One region of the Romboutsia sp. LXY-2 genome, then DNA from elsewhere that is predicted to be linked to it. Evidence: riboswitches for the same ligand, from Rfam matches in the RefSeq annotation. Region 1 holds a riboswitch; each other region holds the start of a gene.
What was found. A riboswitch is a leader RNA that binds a small molecule or an ion and turns the genes downstream of it on or off. The one in region 1 is predicted to bind cyclic di-GMP.

Region 1 (6,129 bases):
AGTCAGATGAACTAAATTCTATAATAAATCTTTCAAGTTCAGGAATGGCAATGGTTTCGGATAAAGAAAAGATAATTATTTGTAATAAGAGTCTAAGTAATATACTAGATATTAGTGATGATATAGTAGGAAAAAATGTAAGTGAATTAGAAAATAAAGATATTAAAATGATTTTGAGTTTGGATAAAGCACAGGATGAGGTCATAAAAGTTAATAATAAGTATATAAATGTAAATAAATACAATATAGAAAGTTTTGGAAAGGTAACAGGGTATTATTTTTGTGTTCAAGAAATAACATATATAAAAAAATTAGAACAGAATCTATCAAAGAAGTTGAGAGAAAAAGGACAAGTTGCTAGATATACTTTTAAGGATATAAAAACAGTAAGTCCAAAGATGGAAAAAACAAAAGAGCTAGGATTGAAGCTTTCAAAATCTGATTATACAGTTCTTATAACAGGAGAAAGTGGAACAGGAAAAGAATTAATGGCACAGTCTATACATAATGCATCACCAAGACATAGTCAGCCATTTATAGCAATAAATTGTGCAGCTATGCCAGAGAATCTACTAGAAAGTGAGCTTTTTGGATATGAAGAAGGTGCTTTTACAGGAGCGCTAAGAGGAGGAAAAAAAGGTTTATTTGAACAAGCTAATAATGGAACTATATTTTTGGATGAGATAGGGGATATGCCTATATACTTACAAACTAAATTACTTAGGGTATTACAAGAAAATCAAGTAATGAGAGTTGGAGGAGAAAGTGTAATAGATATTGATGTTAGAGTAATCGCAGCTACTAATAAAGATTTATTAGAGATGATAAAAAAAGATAAGTTTAGAGCAGACTTATATTACAGGATAAATGTATTACCTATAAGCATACCTTCTTTAAGAGAAAGAAGAGAAGATATAGAAGTTATGCTAAAGTATTTTATGAAAAGTAAAAGAGAGATTAGTAAAGAGGTTGAAGAGATTATTAATGAATATGAATGGCCGGGTAATATAAGAGAACTAAAAAATGCGGCTATGTATATTGATATTATGTGTAATGATAATATTATTTTAGCTCACGATTTGCCTCATAACTTGATAGATATAGATAAAGATTATAGCAAAGAAATAAGTATATTAAATGAGAAAACATCTATAGAAAAATCAAAGTTAGTTATGGAATGCTTAAAAAATGCTAGCGAGCTTAACAAAAACATTGGTAGAAATGGTATCGTTAGTTCTCTAAATGAATTAGGCTATAGCATAACAGAAGGTGAGGTAAGGGGGATACTTAATATACTTAAAGATTTAGAGTTAATAATTTGTGAGCCAGGTAGAAAGGGAAGTGAATTAAGTAGAAAAGGTAATAATATATTGGAAATCATTTAATAGGTAATGAAATAGGAAAATATATATACCTATTTTACCTGTTAAATAGGAAGAAGATTATTTTACTTTGTTAAATATACTACAGTTAAAACAAAATAAAATCTTCTAAAGTTACTTATATATCTTATATCTGGGAAAATGATTTCTAAATTATAGATAAAATAAAAAAACATTGGCATGCTACTTGCTTTTTATAAAGCAGTAGCATTTTTATTATTTATAAACAAGTTAAGGAGTGAAGGAAATGACTGAAAAGAAATATCCAGTAATAGGAATATCAGGCAATCTATTAATCGATGAGGGAGGGATGTTCCCAGGTTATGAAAGAGCTTATGTAAATAACGATTACATACAATCAGTAGCTATGTGTAAAGCTGTACCATATATTGTACCTATTGTATATGATGATGAGTTAATAAAAGAGCAAGTATCAAACATAGATGCTCTTATATTATCAGGGGGGCAAGATGTAAATCCTCTTATATGGGGGGAAGAACCGCATAATAAGCTAGGTTCAATAATGCCTAAAAGGGATACTTTTGATATGAAGTTATTAAAGTATGCTTTAGAAATGAAGAAGCCTGTATTAGGTATATGTAGAGGAGAGCAAATGATAAATGTAGCTGAAGGAGGAAGTTTATATCAAGATTTATCTTTAATTGAAGGATCTTATATAAAACATAATCAGCAACACTTATCTAATATACCGACACATACAGCACAAATAAAAGAAGGTACTAAGTTATATGAAATATTAGGTGAAAAAGAGGTTTTAGTGAACAGTTTCCATCACTTAGGTGTTAATAAGGTTGCGCCAGGATATATTGTTTCTGCTACAGCAAAAGATGGATTAGTTGAAGCTATAGAAAAAGAAGGGGATGAATTTGTAATAGGAATACAATGGCATCCAGAAATGATGACTAAAGATTGTGATAGTATGAAAAAAATATTTAAGGCGCTAGTAAAAGAAGCAGCTAGTACAAAAAAACTATAAGCATACAAGAAAGTGTATGAGGAGGAATTACGATGGAAAAAAGTGCTAAATTAGGGTTTTGGAGTATTGTATTATTAGGTATCAATGCAATAATAGGTTCAGGTATATTTGGTCTACCAGGGGATGCTTATACAAATGTAGGTCCGTCTAGTATATTAGTATTAGGTTTCTGTATGATTTTAGCAGTATCTATTGCTTTATGTTTTGCTGAAGCTGGAAGTTGGTTTGATACTGATGGAGGACCGTATCTTTATGCAAAAGAGGCATTTGGAGAGTTTGTTGGATTTGAAGTTGGATTTATGAAATGGATAGTTAGTATGATTGCTTGGGCGACTATGGCAAACTTCTTTGCAGTTACATTGTCATCTGTATGGCCACAAGCAGCAGAACCATTTACTAAAAATATAATAATTGGTATTTTAGTTGGAGGTCTTGGAGCGATAAACCTTATGGGTATGAAGCAATCTAAGAACCTAAATAATATAATGACTATAGGAAAATTAGTTCCAATAGTGTTATTTATAGCTGTAGGTATATTCTTCATGAAAGGTTCTAATTTTACACCTTTTGTAATAATACCAGAAGGTCAAAGTACTTCATCTGCATTTGTAGCAGTATCAATATCTTTATTCTATGCTTTTACAGGATTTGAGTCTCTAGCTGTTGCAGCGAAAGATATGGAAAATCCTAAGAAAAATGTACCTAAAGCATTAGTAACAGTAATGTTTGTTGTATCAGTAATATATGTACTTATATTAGCTATAAGTATAGGTGTGTTAGGAGATGGACTAGTAGGATCATCTACTCCTGTTGCAGATGCTGCTACTAAAATGGTAGGACCTATAGGTGGTTATGTAATAACTATAGGAACTATAGTATCTGTTGGAGGTATAAATATTGCATCATCTATATTTACACCAAGATCAGCTAAAGCTTTAGTAGATCAAGGATTAATGCCTAAATCTTTTAGCAAAACTAATAAAAACGAATCTCCATATATAGCAGTTATTGTGTCTGTTATAGGAACTTTATTAATAGCATGGTCAGGATCATTTACAACATTATCTCAAATAAGTGTTGTATCTAGATTTATTCAATATATACCTACTTGCTTAGCCGTACTAATATTAAGAAAGAAATATGCAGGTAAAGAAGTAAACTTTAAAATACCTGGAGGAGCTATTATACCAATATTTGCAGTAGCGGTAAGTATAGTATTGCTTATAAAAGCAGGTATAGATGCACCTATGAAGATAGTTTGGGGATTAGGTGGTATGATATTTGTAGTTCCTATATACTTATATATGACTAGGATATACTCTAAGAAAAATAATGATGCTAAGGCTTAGTAATATTTATAATTATAAAATAATAAATACGGGAAAATTTATAGATAATATATAAAATAAATTTAAAAAAATTTATAGAAAAAGAAAAAATAATTGAAATTATTGCAAAATTATGGTAATTTAAGCTTAGAAAATATAATAGGCAAACCTAGGGAAATTTAGGGACGCAAAGCTATAGGGGCTAAGGTTTATAACTATGCTAGCCAGTTGCCAAAGAGTACATTATACTTTTTGTTTTTAAGCTTAGTTAATTTAAAATACTGATGCATATTTATGGTGCAAAGTATTAGATTTATTAGGTATAAAAGCTACTCTTTTGAGTAGCTTTTTTTAATGTACTTCTGATGGGGAATTTAATTCAGGAGGAAGATAAAATGCATAAGAAAAAAATAGCAGCTATAACTATGGTTGCGATAATCTCAAACTTTTCAGCAAGCACAATCGGTGTTTTAGCACAAGAACTAGAAAGCAGTGAAATAGTTCAGAGTGTATCAGAGGAAAAAACTCAAGAAACACAGTCAACAAAAGCAACTATAAGTAAATTTGATTTATTTTATAGTAAATATTTAGAAGAATACAATAAGGTATTCAAGGTTGACAATTCTAAAATAACTTCAATAACTAACAATGGTGGAAACTATGGATCATCAGTAATATATAGAGCTATTGACGGAAATTTAAGTACACATTGGGAAACAGGGAAACCAAATAATACAGATTTTAAAAATGAAGTAGTAATTACATTAGATGAAATAACTAATATAAGTAGAATAGTATATGCAGCAAGACAAGATGGAGCTAAAGGTAAAGGATTTGCACAACAAGTAGAAGTATATACATCACTAACTGATGAAGGAGATGATTTTACCTTAGCAACTAGTGGAGAATATAGCGGTTCAACTGGAGACCTAGTTGAAATAAAGTTTAATCCAACTGACTTTAAAAGAGTAAAGTTTAAATTTAAAGAAGCTAATCAGAACTGGGCATCTGCATCAGAGTTTATGTTTTATAGTGAAGATTCTATGATAGATAAAATGTACAACATATTTACAAATGAACAAAAAAATCAAATAAATGAAGAATTTAATACCTTAGAAAAATTAGATAAATTTGAAGCTGAGGCTATGACTCATCCTCTTTATGAAGATATAAAAGAAGATATAGATAATGCAAGAATATTATTAGAAAGTAAAAATTTAGAGTATGTAGATGCTAAGGTATCAAAGTTTTTATCAAGTAATGATGATAGGTTAGCAAAGTACGATGAAGATTTTAAAATAAAAAGAGAAAATATAACTAGCATAACTACAAATGGTGGTCAATATGCTAGTAACTCAGTAGATAGAGCTATAGATGGAGATGTTAATACAAATTGGCATTCTGGTAAAACAAACAATTCAAGCTTTACCAATGATGTAATCATAACTTTAGACGACCTTACTACAATAGATAGAATAACTTATCTAAATAAAGTATCTAGAGGGTTTGCTAAGTCTTTTGATATTTATGGATCAAAAACAACTAGCGGAGATACATTTGAAAAGATAAGTTCGGGAAGCCATAGTATAACATCAGATACTTTAGAGATAAAGTTTAAACCAACAGAATTAAGAAGAGTTAAATTTGTATATAAAGAAGGTCATGAAAACTGGGCACTAGCTAATGAGTTTGGATTATACAAAGAAGATATAGTAAAAGACAAGATGGACAGACTATTTACAGATTCTAGTATGAATGAAGTAAATCCAGAGTTTTCTACAGTCCAAGCGATTGACAACTTATTTGAAGCAGTTAAAGGACATGCTTTAGAGAATGAGTATATAGAAAAAATAAATATAGCAAAAGAATTAGTGGAATTTGGTAAGATAGAAGCAGGAAGTGCTAATATAAAAAAATTCGATGTATTTTATAGTGAATATATAAATACTTATGATGAAGAGTATAGAGTCCAAAGTAACAATATATCAAAAATAGAAAATAACGGTGGAAGATATGGAAATTCTTTAATTGAGTATGCAATAGATGAAGATGTTAACACACATTGGGAAACAGGAAGACCTAATAGTGAATCATTTAAAAATGAGGTCACTTTAACATTAGATCAAGCTGAAGTTATAAATCGTTTAACTTATAAATCTAGAAATGGTGGTAAAGGGTTTGCAGAAAACTTTAGTATATATATATCGCCGGTGAGCACAGGAGATAATTTCCAAAAAGTTAGTGAAGGTAGATATACGACTACAAATGATGTGCTAGAAATAAGATTTAATCCAACAAAAGCTAAAAGAGTGAAGTTAGTATTTGATAAAGCCAATCAAGATTGGGCATCAATAGGGGATTTAAGACTTTATAGACAAGATATTACATCAGAAAAGATGGATAGATTATTTACAAGTATAGC
Region 2 (6,129 bases), on a different contig from region 1:
TGTAAATAATATTCTATCTGAATTATATTCAAATATATCTACTGCTGTATCTGGATTTGCATCCATATATTCTTTATAAGCTTTCAACTCTTCTATAAACTGAGCTTGATTATCACCTGTATTAAATACTGGGAATTTTTGTCCTCCTTCGATAGATACTACCGGTGCCTTACTTTGATTTTCATTTGTATATGGATTTAATAAATATATCGCTCCACCTTTGTTAGCTTTATGTGTCCAGTTTTCATCGTATATTTCAGGTACTATAAATTTATTGTATCCTTGTTTTAATTGATAATTTCTTCTCCAATTTCCATAATGACCTTGTGATTGAGAAAATACTATCTGCGGTAGTGGCTCATCTTTATTAGCCTCAACGTAAACTTCTATAACTTCACCTGGCTTTGCAACTATACCTGTTGTTATAAAGTTTGTACCAAATGAAGACATTAATAAATTATCACTAGCATGACCATGTACATCACCAAGTTGAGGTAGAGTTATTTTGATTTGGTCTTTTTCAAAATCATTGTTTATAACTGAATAAGCTCTATCTATAAACTCTTGTAATCTTTCTTTATTAGGATGATTATTAACTTCATTTTGTAATAAATCTATAGCTTCCTTAGAATTAAATTCTTCTTTTAAGCTTGTCATAGTTCCATCTATAAACATATTGTTTAGCTTTTCATTTATTTCATCTTGTTTGTAGAATAAAAATTCATTTGCCGTTGCCCAGTTTTGATTAGATTTTTTATACTTAAACTTTATTCTCTTAACCTCTGTTGGATTAAATTTCGCTTCTACTAATCCATTTACTCTATTATGAGAACCTGTTGATATTAATTGATATGTATCGCCCTCAGAAGTTTTTGAACCATATATTTCAAATTCTTCAGCAAAACCTTTTGTATCAACTTGTCTAGCTCCGTAAACAATTCTATCTAGTACAATATTTTCTTTAAATTCTATTTCTACTTCATTATTAAAGTCTGCTCCATTAGCTTTATTTGTTTCCCAGTATGTATTTAAATCACCATCTATTGCATTTGCTATAACTTGAGATGAATAATATCCTGCATTGTTTTTTATAGATTTTATATTACTTTTATCTATTTGAAACCTTTCGTTATATGCGCTATTTTCATATAGTTCATATTGAGATGTAATTGCTTGGCTTGGCTTTATTTGTTCATTAGCTAACAAAATTTTAGCATTTTCTATTTTTTCTTTATATACATCATATAATGGATGTATTTTCACTTCATTTTCAAGTTCTTCTAATTTTTCTATAGTATTGAACTCTTCGCTCACTACACTTAAAGTATTATCAATGAACAGTCTATCCATTTTTTCTGAGACTAAATCTTCTTTATAAAAAGCAATTTCACTAATTGTAGCCCAGTTATCTTTTCCTTTATTAAATTTAAACTTCATTCTTTTAAATTCAGTTGGATTAAAGTTAGCTTCTATTAGCCCTTTTACTACGTTATGTTTTCCTGTTGCTACTAATTCATATGTATCTCCTGAAGTTGTTTTTGAGCCATATATCTCAAACTCCTCTGCAAATCCTTTGCTATCAGATTGCCTAGCTCCATAAACTACTCTATCTAATACAACTTTTTCTTTAAAAACTAATTCTAATTCATTTTTAAATGTATCAGAGTTTACTGTATTACTTTCCCATGCAGTGTTTATATCTCCATCAGTTGCATAACTTAGAGGTTTATTCATGTTATGTCCTGCATTATTCTTAATTGACTCTATGTTTGAATTGTCCATTTTAAATACTTCATTATATTTTTCATTATCATAAAAATCAAATGAAGTTATTTTGGCTTCAGTTGCTACTACTTTATCGCTTTCTACAAGTACCTTTGCATCTTCTAATTTTTCTTTGTATGCATCATATAAAAGGTGTGTTTTAAGTTCATTCTCTAAAGCATCTATTTTTTCTATTGAGTTAAACTCTTCACTTACTACACTTAAAGTATTATCAGTGAATAGTCTATTCATCTTATTTATTACTTCATCTTCTTTATAAAACCACATTTCAGAAATACTTGCCCAGTTAGCTGTTCCTTTATCAAATACGAACTTTATCTTTTTTACATTATTTTTTTCAAAATCTATTTCTAAAAAATCTTGTGTATTTTTATGTTCTCCATCAGCTATTTTTACAAATTCTGAATCACTTGAACTAGCTCCATATATAGAAAATTTCTCTGCAAATCCTCTATCTATGCCTCTTCTATTTCCATAAACTATTCTACCTATATCTATATTTTCTTTAAACTCAACTATAACCTCATTTGTAAATATATCACTATTTAACTTTCCTGTATGCCAATATGTATTTATATCTCCATCCACTGCATCTCCTATAGGTCCTCCTAAAGAGTTTCCACCGTTAGTAGTTATAGACTGTATATTACTGTTATCAATTTTGTATGAATCATCATATTGAGATAAATTTTTTGACTCTAATGCTAAAAATTTATTTATTCTTGTTTGTGTATTATGTATTTGACTGTCATTGCTATAACTTTCTACAGTTTTAATATTTGCACTTAATTCCTCTGCAAATACTTTTATTGCAGGTGTACCTGCATTTATTGCTGTTACTACAGATAGACCTATTGCTAGCTTTCTAAATTTCATAATCTTCTCCCTCTAACTTGTATTTTTATTTTCCCCCAGTTAAAGTTCTTTGTAACAAAATTCGCCTTGCTTCATGGCACCAACGACTTCATCCGTTGCTAAAAAAAGCTACTCCAATTTTAGAGTAGCTAAAGTTTGCACAACAAATATAAGTATAATCGTCGTAATACAAAGACATACAATCTCTGGCAACTGGCTGGCATAGTTAAAACCTTAGCCCCTTTAGCTTTGCGTCACTAGATTTCTCTAGTTTTGCCTATTTATTTTTATAGATTATACCATATTATTCCAAATATATACAATATTTTTACAAATTCAAAATTAATATCTATATCAAATTCATTAAAACACTCTAGTATCTTATATCTTAGATTGCCAGAATTAGATACCGGTGAGTCTAGATAAATTTTGACTTGTTTACAATTATGTTTTTCTAAAAATTTACCTATTAGCTTAATGCTATTTCTGATTGATATTTATCACCTTATTGTTGTATTTATATTTGAATTTATTGTTTTAATCTAGTATAATTATCAAAATAATATATACTATAGGATATTAATAATTTGGAGGATAAACCTTATTACTTATGAAGAATATAGGAATGAGAACAATAAAAACAGGACTAGGAATATATTTATCAATACTACTTTCACCATTGATAGTAAAGACCCCTCTTTATGCTGCCATAGCTTGTATGATGTCTATACAAACTTCAGTAAAAGGATCAGTAGTAAAAGGTCTTAGCAGAATAAAAGGGACTATATTAGGAGGTATTATAGGTTTCTTAGTTACATATTTCTTAATGCCTAACAGTGCTATAATCTGTGGTCTTGGAGCTATATTAACAATATATTTGTGTCTTTACCTAAAGATGAAAGATGAAGTATCTATCGCTACAGTTACTTTTTTATCTATAAATTTAGGGGCTATAGGTCCTAATTTGATAGATCATTCTATTCAAAGAGTAATTGATAACTCAGTGGGTGTATTTATAGGTATTTGTATTAACTACTTTTTAGCAAGACCTAATCATGCAAAAGATGTAATCAACACCTTAGAGAACATATCATTAAGTATTGATAAATTTCTTAATTCTAAGATTTTAAAAAAGAAAAAAGTAATATTTGATATTGAAAAATTGGAGTCACTTATTGGTGTGCTTGAAAAAACACATACTGAACTTGTGGTTTCTGTAGACTATGACAGAATCGATGAGAATATAAATTTCGAAGAAAAGGAAAAGTCTATTGAAAATTTAATAACCCTTTGTAGGGAGTTGTATTTTCATATTCAATCTATTATGCATTTAGAAAGAAAGCTATTTTTAAGTAATTTTAATTATAGAAATTTGAAAGAATTATATCCAGACGATAATATCAGCTGGGAAATAGACGATGTTAAGAGCCCAGTTTTTAATTATCATTTGAGTAAAATTTTAAGTAGATACTATATTCTTAATGAAAATTTAGTTAAGATTGGAATAGAATTAGACAACAATAAAACAGATGAAGAATAATATTTATCTTTCATCTGTTTTATTATGTTTAAAAACATAAATATATTATTTATGCTTAGACTGATTCATATCATCCTAAGTTTATTTGTAATTTATTATTATTTTATTTATAATAAATTACAAATAAACTTATATATTAAATATTAAAATAGAATCGGAGGAAGTACATATGTATTCAGCAGAGTATTTCATAAAAAATTTAGATCTTGAAAAACATGTAGAAGGTGGATATTTTAAACAAACCTTTCTTTCAAGTGAAAGTATTACATCAAATGATTTAAAAACAAAATTTGAAGGAGAAAGGACACTTTGGACTAGTATCTATTTTTTATTAATGGATGGTGAAGTATCTAACTTACATAGACTAAAATCTGATGAAATGTGGTATTATCATGCTGGTTCACCTTTGACTGTTTATATGATAAGTCCAGAGGGAGAACTTACTACTCATGAACTTGGACTAAATATTGAAAATGGTGAAGTTCCACAAGTTTTAGTTCCAAAAAATTATATATTTGGTTCTTCTATGAATCATAAAGGGTTTTCGTTAGTTGGATGCATGGTTTCTCCTGGATTTGAATTTAAGGATTTTGAATTGTTTAAAAGAGATTATTTACTAGATTTATATCCTCAACACAAAGAAGTTATACTGAAATTAACTAGAGACTAATCTCTATTAGTCAAAATTAAAAGCAAGTCTTACGAAAATCAACTTAAAATATTTTTGTGTATTCTTAACCAAATTTAAAGAACAATAATCATTAATATTGAAGGACTATGATGAATATATCATAGTCCTTTTTACTTATTTCTTTCATTTTTGCAAAAAGAAATACCTACCTAATAAAAAGTGTCATTTTTAGCAAAGTACACCCACTTGATATAGAAAAATGTTCATGATTTATGCTTAGACTCAAGTGTAAAAAGTACCACGTCGTAAAACACGACGTGGCCTTTGTATTAATATCTATTTAATTTCAACAGTCTTTTCAACAGTCTCTTCTACTGTTCTCACATAATCAACACCATCTATATTTAGTATATCCGAGTGCTTAGAGTTATTATCTGCTACCTAATAATTATATTTATATAATACTACCTTTATATTAGATATATTTTCACGAGCTTCAAAGAAGTGCTTATCTATATTCCCGTAACTTTCTCCACCCTTCATACGTATTTCATTATCTTGTTCATCATACATTTTTACTTCATATAATTGTAGAATATCATCTTCTGTACGGCTCTCATTTCCATAATCTACAGTAACTATAGTCTCTAAAGGTGTAGCTATAACTGAGTCTAAAGTTACTCCATTTGAAAGACTCTCATTAATATTCACTTCTTTTTCAAAACTTCTTTCTACTTCTACAGGTACTTTAAAAGCCCAGCTCCCATTATACATTTTTGTCTCGGGCATAAATGGTATTTTCCTTCCTTGTTTTCTTGTCATAAAAGATGTTATCTTTATCTCAAAATCAAATTTATCTGGTATATCTACTCCCAATGCTTCTAAATTATATGTGTGCATTCCTACAAAAGTTTTATCATCTATAAACCCACCATTTATTCCACTAAATTCCCAAGTCGGAAGCTCCTGATCTGTAAAACTTGCTCTATTATATTCTTCTATAGTACCTAACTGTGTTATGTCTAGATGGTCATATTTTTCTTCTGTATATGTCCATTTAAATGGTTTTTCATTTTCCACTGAATATGTTACATATAGCTTATATCCATCACAAACGACTTCTTTTAAAGTTACACTTATTCCATTAGATGTTACTACTTGATCTATGGCTGTAGCATATTGAGAATATTTTGTTGGAAATAATATCTTTTCCTCAATAATCTCAAAAACATTTCCTATAATAGGTATTTTAGAAGCTAATGCTGGATTTATTATTCCAATGATTATTATTGCTGATATACTTGCAACAATAATGTTC
Region 3 (6,129 bases), on a different contig from region 1:
GTGCAGTATCCTTTATGGATTTATACAGTATGACAACAGGGCTAATAGGACAAAGAGGAAGACGAGGAGCATTAATGATATCAATGGATGTTAATCATCCTGATATTGGAGAATTTATAGATATAAAGACAGATTTAGAAAGAGTAACTAAGGCAAATATATCAGTTAGAATAAATGATGAGTTTATGAAAGCTGTTGAAAATAAAGAAAAGTATGAGTGTAAATTTGTAGTAGACTCAACGGGTGAAGTTGTAAGTAAGGTAGTAGATGCTTATGAGCTTTTCATGAAGTTAGTAGTAAACAACTGGGACTATGCAGAACCAGGAATACTATTTTGGGACCACATTGAGAAAAATCATTTATTAAGTGAAGATAAAGAATTTAAATATGCAGGAGTTAATCCATGTGCGGAGGAGCCATTACCAGCAGGAGGTAGTTGTTTATTGGGCTCAATAAATTTATCTGAATTTATAGTAGAACCATTTACAGATAACGCAATATTTGATATAGAGAAATTTAAAGACTGTGTCCATGAAAGTGTAGTAGCACTTAATGAAGTATTAGAAGAAGGACTAGATTTACATCCATTAAAAGAGCAAAAAGAAACAGTAGGTAAATACAGACAAATAGGTCTTGGTGTAATGGGAATTGCTGATATGATGATAAAGCTAAACATAAGATATGGCTCAAAAGAAGCTATAGACCTTTGCGAAACTTTATCAAAAACAATGCTAAATGCGGCAGTAAAACAGTCAGCACTGATAGCAAAAGCAAAAGGAACTTATGAAAATTACAACAAAGAAGCCTTATTTAGTTCAGAGTTCTTCAAAAATAACGTAGAGCAAGATGTTAAAGAACTAGTTGAAAAATATGGTCTTAGAAATTCTCAAATACTTACAATACCACCAACAGGTTCAATTTCAACAATGCTTGGAATAAGTGGTGGAATAGAGCCAATGTTTAATACGTCCTACACAAGAAAGACAGAGACACTACATGACAAGGATGTATATTACAAGGTATACACTCCAATAGTTGAACAATACATGGATGTGAAGGATTTAATAGATGAAAAAGATCTACCAGACATCTTTGTAACAGCTATGACTTTAAGCCCTAAAGAAAGAATAGAAATGCAAAATGCTTGGCAAAAATACATTGATGCATCAATTTCATCAACAATAAATCTTCCTTATCAAGCTACTCCTAAAGATGTTTACGATATATATATGTTAGCTTGGAAAAATAATCTTAAGGGAATAACAATATATCGTGATGGATGTAAGAGAAGTGGTGTACTATTAAACGATAAAAATAAGAACAAGAAAAGTGAAGATAAAGAAAGTAGCGAAGAAAAGACAGAAGAGAAAAATGTAAAAGAAGTTAAGAAGGAAAGTAATGCTGAACATAATAAAGATAGTAATAAAGAACATGAAAGTGAAAGATTTGTTTGCCCAGAGTGTGGTAATGAAGCAATAATACCTACAGGTGGTTGCGCTATTTGTATGCAGTGTGGTTATAGTAAGTGCAATTAAGTAGTATTAAAGATAAGAATCCTGATAATACTTAGAGTATATAAAAAGAAGTCTGGGTATTAGTACAAGGAGAAAGAATGGATAATAATGAATTAAATAGTTCGCTAGATAATAATAAAGGTATAATATTTGTGTGTAGATACTGTGGTGAATTGTTTTGGAGCTTTGAAGAAAGAGACAAGCATAAAGCAAACTGTGAGCACAAAAAAGTTATTAAGTTAAGTAGACAAGTAGAGGTATACTAGTAGTGCATATAAGTAATGTTTGAGAAATAATGATTTCTTTACTATTAAGAGGTTATAGTCTATGAAAATAAAGTAGTTTAGCATAAAAGCTAGACTACTTTATTTTATTGTAGAAAAATGTAATAATTAGGAATCTAAATTATTCTAAAGTACCATTAAAATTACTACCCCATTATGATTACAACCATTAAAAATTAATTTAAAATATAATTAAAAAGTATTAAAATTATTAATCTTTTAAGTGAAGAAAAAAATAGTTTTTAGAAGTGAAGAAATATATCTTATATGTGGGCACTTAGAGATATATGGAGCTAGTAGTGCAACCGGCTAAATAACTGGTATATTTTTAAGGGGGAATAAATATGCAAGTTATTGTAATATCAGAATCACTTATAATTAGAAAAGGTATAGAAGGCATATTATCAAAAGAAAACTGTGTAAGAGACATTACAGAAAGTCATATATTTTCAGAAGCATATGAAGGAAATTATGATTTAATACTTATCGATTTAAACAAGAATAATGAACAATATTTAGATTATATTAGAGAAATAAAATGTAAGACTAATGCCAAAATCATGATATTAGATTTTTATGAAAATAAAAGTATATTTTCAAAATGTATGAAGGCAGGAGTAGATGGATACATATTGGCAAATATCGATTCAGAAGATATAGCTTATGCTGTAAAACAATTATCTAAAGGAAAAAAATATTACGATGGAGATTTTATAGAAAATTATATATCAAGAAAAAGTACAGAACAAGTGGATGAACTTACAAAAAGAGAAAGAGAAATACTAATATGCATAGCAAAAGGTAAAAGTAATTTTGAAATATCAAAGGACTTATTTATAACTGAACATACAGTAAAAAAACATACCAGCAATATTTTCTCTAAACTAAATTTAAAAGACCGAATTCAAGCAGCAATATATGCTTACGACAAGGGGCTATTAGTATTATAAAATATAAAAATAAGATTAGACTAGTGAAAAATTTATTTCCACTAGTCTAATTTCAGTAACATTTTTAAGCTCTAGTTAAATTAAATAAATAGTCTAGATATACCTGTTTGATTGAAATCTTTTTATCCTTAGAAATAGGTACCTGGCTTCCATTAGATAAAAGAAAATCACAATCAGAATAATTTTTCACATGCTCCAAGTTTACAATATAGCTTCTATGGCATCTTAAAAATATATCAGAATCTAATAATTTTTCAATCTGAGATAATGTCATATACGTCTTTATTGAATCAGAGGTAGTATGTATCAAACAATATTTATTAAATACTTCAATATATAAGATATTTTTTTGTAGAATCTTTATTAATAATCTATTAGATAAGACTTCAATATACTTTGAAGGCTGTGATAATAGTGAAAAACATCTATTTAAAGTGTTTAGAAGAACTTCAGATTTTATTGGTTTAACCAAGTAATCAAATGCATACACAGAGAATGCATCAAGGGCATGCTCATTACTAACAGTAGTAAAAATTATAATACAGCTTGAATCTATTTCTCTAATTTTTCTTGCAATATCAATACCAGTCATATCACTATTATCATTTAGATAAATATCTAAAAATATAAGGTTGATTTTATTCTCCTCAAAATTATTAAATAGATCATTACTATTACTACATGTAATTATATCAATATAATATTTATTTAAAAAACAATAGTTTTTAATATTATCGTAAAGAGTCATTCTATCGGTTTCTAAGTCATCACATATTATTATTCGCAAGTAAACACCTCTCAAAATATAGTTTTACAATAAAATTATTATATTTATTATAACATTAATTTTCAGAAAAATTATTAGAGTTGATTTCTATTTACACCATAAATTACCAAATTACGAAATGATACTTATATAAATTTCTTATTTTATTACAATTAAGTTATATAAATATAAAGAAGAAACAAATAGCTGTTTACAGAAGTATGGGGGAAATATGAATATACTAGTAGTTTCAAGTTCATTAATTATTAGAAGCGGATTAATAAATATATTAGATGGTGAAAGTATTGTATCAAGTATTGTGCAATGTAACACTTATGAAAAATTAGATTTAGAAGGAATTGATACAATAATTACAGATACAAATAATGGGAATATTAAATATTTAAACTTCTTGAAAAATATTAAAGATAAGAAAAACATTAAAATAATGATACTAGATTTTGAAGAAGATAAATCAATTTTTGGAAAAGCCATAGAACTTGGTTTTGATGCATATATTTTACCTAACATTGATTCGGAAAGTATTCCTTGGGCACTAAATCAAATACAAAAAGGGAAAAAATATCATGATGTAGAGTTATTAGATACAATTGTTCAAGGCCATAATAGTATAGCTACGTTTAAAGACTTAACAGCAAGAGAAAAAGAAATTACAATGTTGGTGTCAAAGGGAAAGTCTAATTTAGAAATTGCAAATGAATTATGTATAAGTACAAATACAGTAAAGAAGCATATTTCAAATATATTATCAAAATTAAGTTTAAAAGATAGGATACAAATAACCTTATATGTTTTTAATAATAGGAAATTTTAAATGGCTAAACCATTATAAAAATAGGACTGTAATTATGCAGTTCTATTTTGTGGTTTAGCCTTAAGTATTTAATTAGTTTATTTAATTTTTATCATTATCGATAGCCTAAATATATTATCAATGGTCTCAATTTTCATTTCACCATTATATTTGGTTACAATGTCACGAACGGAACATAAGCCTATACCTTGATATTGATAAGAACGCTTTGATGAAAGGTATACTTGGTCTTTTATTACTACTCTGCGATTAAAGTTATTATCTATTGCAATTATAAGCATATCATTATGATATCGAGATTTTATTAGTATACTTCGTTTATCTGATGGAATAGCATGGGAAGCTTCCATTGCATTTTCAATACAGTTACCAAATATTACACATAAATCACAATCTTTAATGGACGTATTGTTATCAAGTTGTAATTTTGTATCAATCTTAATATTCTTATCCTGAGCAATCGATAAATATTGTTGAAGAAGAGCATCAATAGCATAATTATTGCAAATACGAGTATCAACCTTAGTTGGTAGAGTATTTGCATAACTATTAACATAAGATGTTAGATTTTCATAGTCCTTCATATTCAAGTAACCGCCAATAACCATTAAGTGGTGTCTCAAATCATGGCGTGCAGCTCTGGTCTCTTTAATATTTTCAGTAATACTAGAATATTGTTCTTGAAGAAGAGTAACAACTCTTGACATATACATAGATTGCTTCTCTAATTTCGAATTTTGTTCAACCTCATTTATTATTTTAATATGTGTATGTATAACATAATACATGACTAGTAAGCTTGAGTATCGGGCAAAGATACGTCTAAATGATAAGTCATCATAAAATTCAAAATAAAACATTAGTATTATTGATACAAAGCATAAGCAAATTAAAAGTTTTGATGTATATTTCCATAGAACATCATTTCCCATATAAAGTGATGGAATAATTTTTTTATCCAAATATAACTTTACAAATGGATAACACATTATAAATTGGGCTATGGCAATAACTATTGTATATATATTAGGATTAAAGGAATTTAGATTATTTAGAAAAAAGAAATCTAAAAAGCTAGTATTCCAAAATATTACGGTGATAAAAATGTCTTGCAATAAAAATATATATAAAAATTTAGCAAACTTAGCTCTAACTAAATAGTATGAAATTCCCATAAAAAAGCAAGAAAATGCTAATTTTAAGCCTATTAAAGAGACTCCATTATAGTAGTTATCTTTTAATATTATTATCCATGAGATTATATTAATTAAAAATATAATAACTAGTGATACAAAAACTTTTTTAAAATCGTATCTTAAATTATGTCTAAAGGGATAATAAATAAATAAAAAAGAAACCATATAATAAACTAACATATATAATGAAAAATAAAATTTTGATGTCATCGTACCACTCCCTGATTAAAAACTCTGATGGATTTTTAGCATATGTTCATATAAAAAATATATTTTCTATATGTCAAAAGCTAACTTTATAGCATAAGAATAATCTAAAATTATTTTAGCATAAAACCAAGTTTCAAATCATTAAAAATAATAATGGTTTACATTAATTATTTTAATGGATATGATAAAAATCTCATTTGAGCCATTTAGATTTTGAAATTAAATAGAAGGAATTAATAGCGTGGTATTAAAATTAAAAGTATGATTCTTTTATATTTTTTGAATTGAATTATTATAACAAAAATGAACAATAATAAACATATAATAATAGTAACAAAAGTAAGGAGTGAAAGCATGAAAAATTTTAGAGACTT

Region 2: linked by a shared signal. The riboswitch ahead of ACI48P_RS00965 (NPCBM/NEW2 domain-containing protein) and the one ahead of ACI48P_RS15105 (NPCBM/NEW2 domain-containing protein) in region 1 are both predicted to bind cyclic di-GMP.
Region 3: linked by a shared signal. The riboswitch ahead of ACI48P_RS16440 (LuxR C-terminal-related transcriptional regulator) and the one ahead of ACI48P_RS15105 (NPCBM/NEW2 domain-containing protein) in region 1 are both predicted to bind cyclic di-GMP.

What each region holds. Positions count from the first base shown of each region.
Region 1 is NZ_JBKFGI010000008.1:296,223-302,351, forward strand. Features, by position in the region: gene ACI48P_RS15090 (sigma-54 interaction domain-containing protein) at 1-1,385, shown strand, start outside; gene ACI48P_RS15095 (gamma-glutamyl-gamma-aminobutyrate hydrolase family protein) at 1,630-2,379, shown strand; gene ACI48P_RS15100 (APC family permease) at 2,412-3,728, shown strand; cyclic di-GMP riboswitch class I at 3,860-3,943, shown strand; gene ACI48P_RS15105 (NPCBM/NEW2 domain-containing protein) at 4,103-6,129, shown strand, end outside.
Region 2 is NZ_JBKFGI010000001.1:207,242-213,370, forward strand. Features, by position in the region: gene ACI48P_RS00965 (NPCBM/NEW2 domain-containing protein) at 1-2,661, opposite strand, end outside; cyclic di-GMP riboswitch class I at 2,846-2,928, opposite strand; gene ACI48P_RS00970 (DUF5616 domain-containing protein) at 2,928-3,137, opposite strand; gene ACI48P_RS00975 (FUSC family protein) at 3,251-4,180, shown strand; gene ACI48P_RS00980 (cupin domain-containing protein) at 4,350-4,850, shown strand; gene ACI48P_RS00985 (DUF4179 domain-containing protein) at 5,253-6,129, opposite strand, start outside.
Region 3 is NZ_JBKFGI010000011.1:91,212-97,340, reverse strand. Features, by position in the region: gene ACI48P_RS16450 (adenosylcobalamin-dependent ribonucleoside-diphosphate reductase) at 1-1,535, shown strand, start outside; gene ACI48P_RS16445 (hypothetical protein) at 1,613-1,780, shown strand; cyclic di-GMP riboswitch class II at 2,035-2,118, shown strand; gene ACI48P_RS16440 (LuxR C-terminal-related transcriptional regulator) at 2,143-2,748, shown strand; gene ACI48P_RS16435 (LytR/AlgR family response regulator transcription factor) at 2,813-3,535, opposite strand; gene ACI48P_RS16430 (response regulator transcription factor) at 3,747-4,349, shown strand; gene ACI48P_RS16425 (sensor histidine kinase) at 4,427-5,062, opposite strand; gene ACI48P_RS16420 (tyrosine-protein phosphatase) at 6,110-6,129, shown strand, end outside.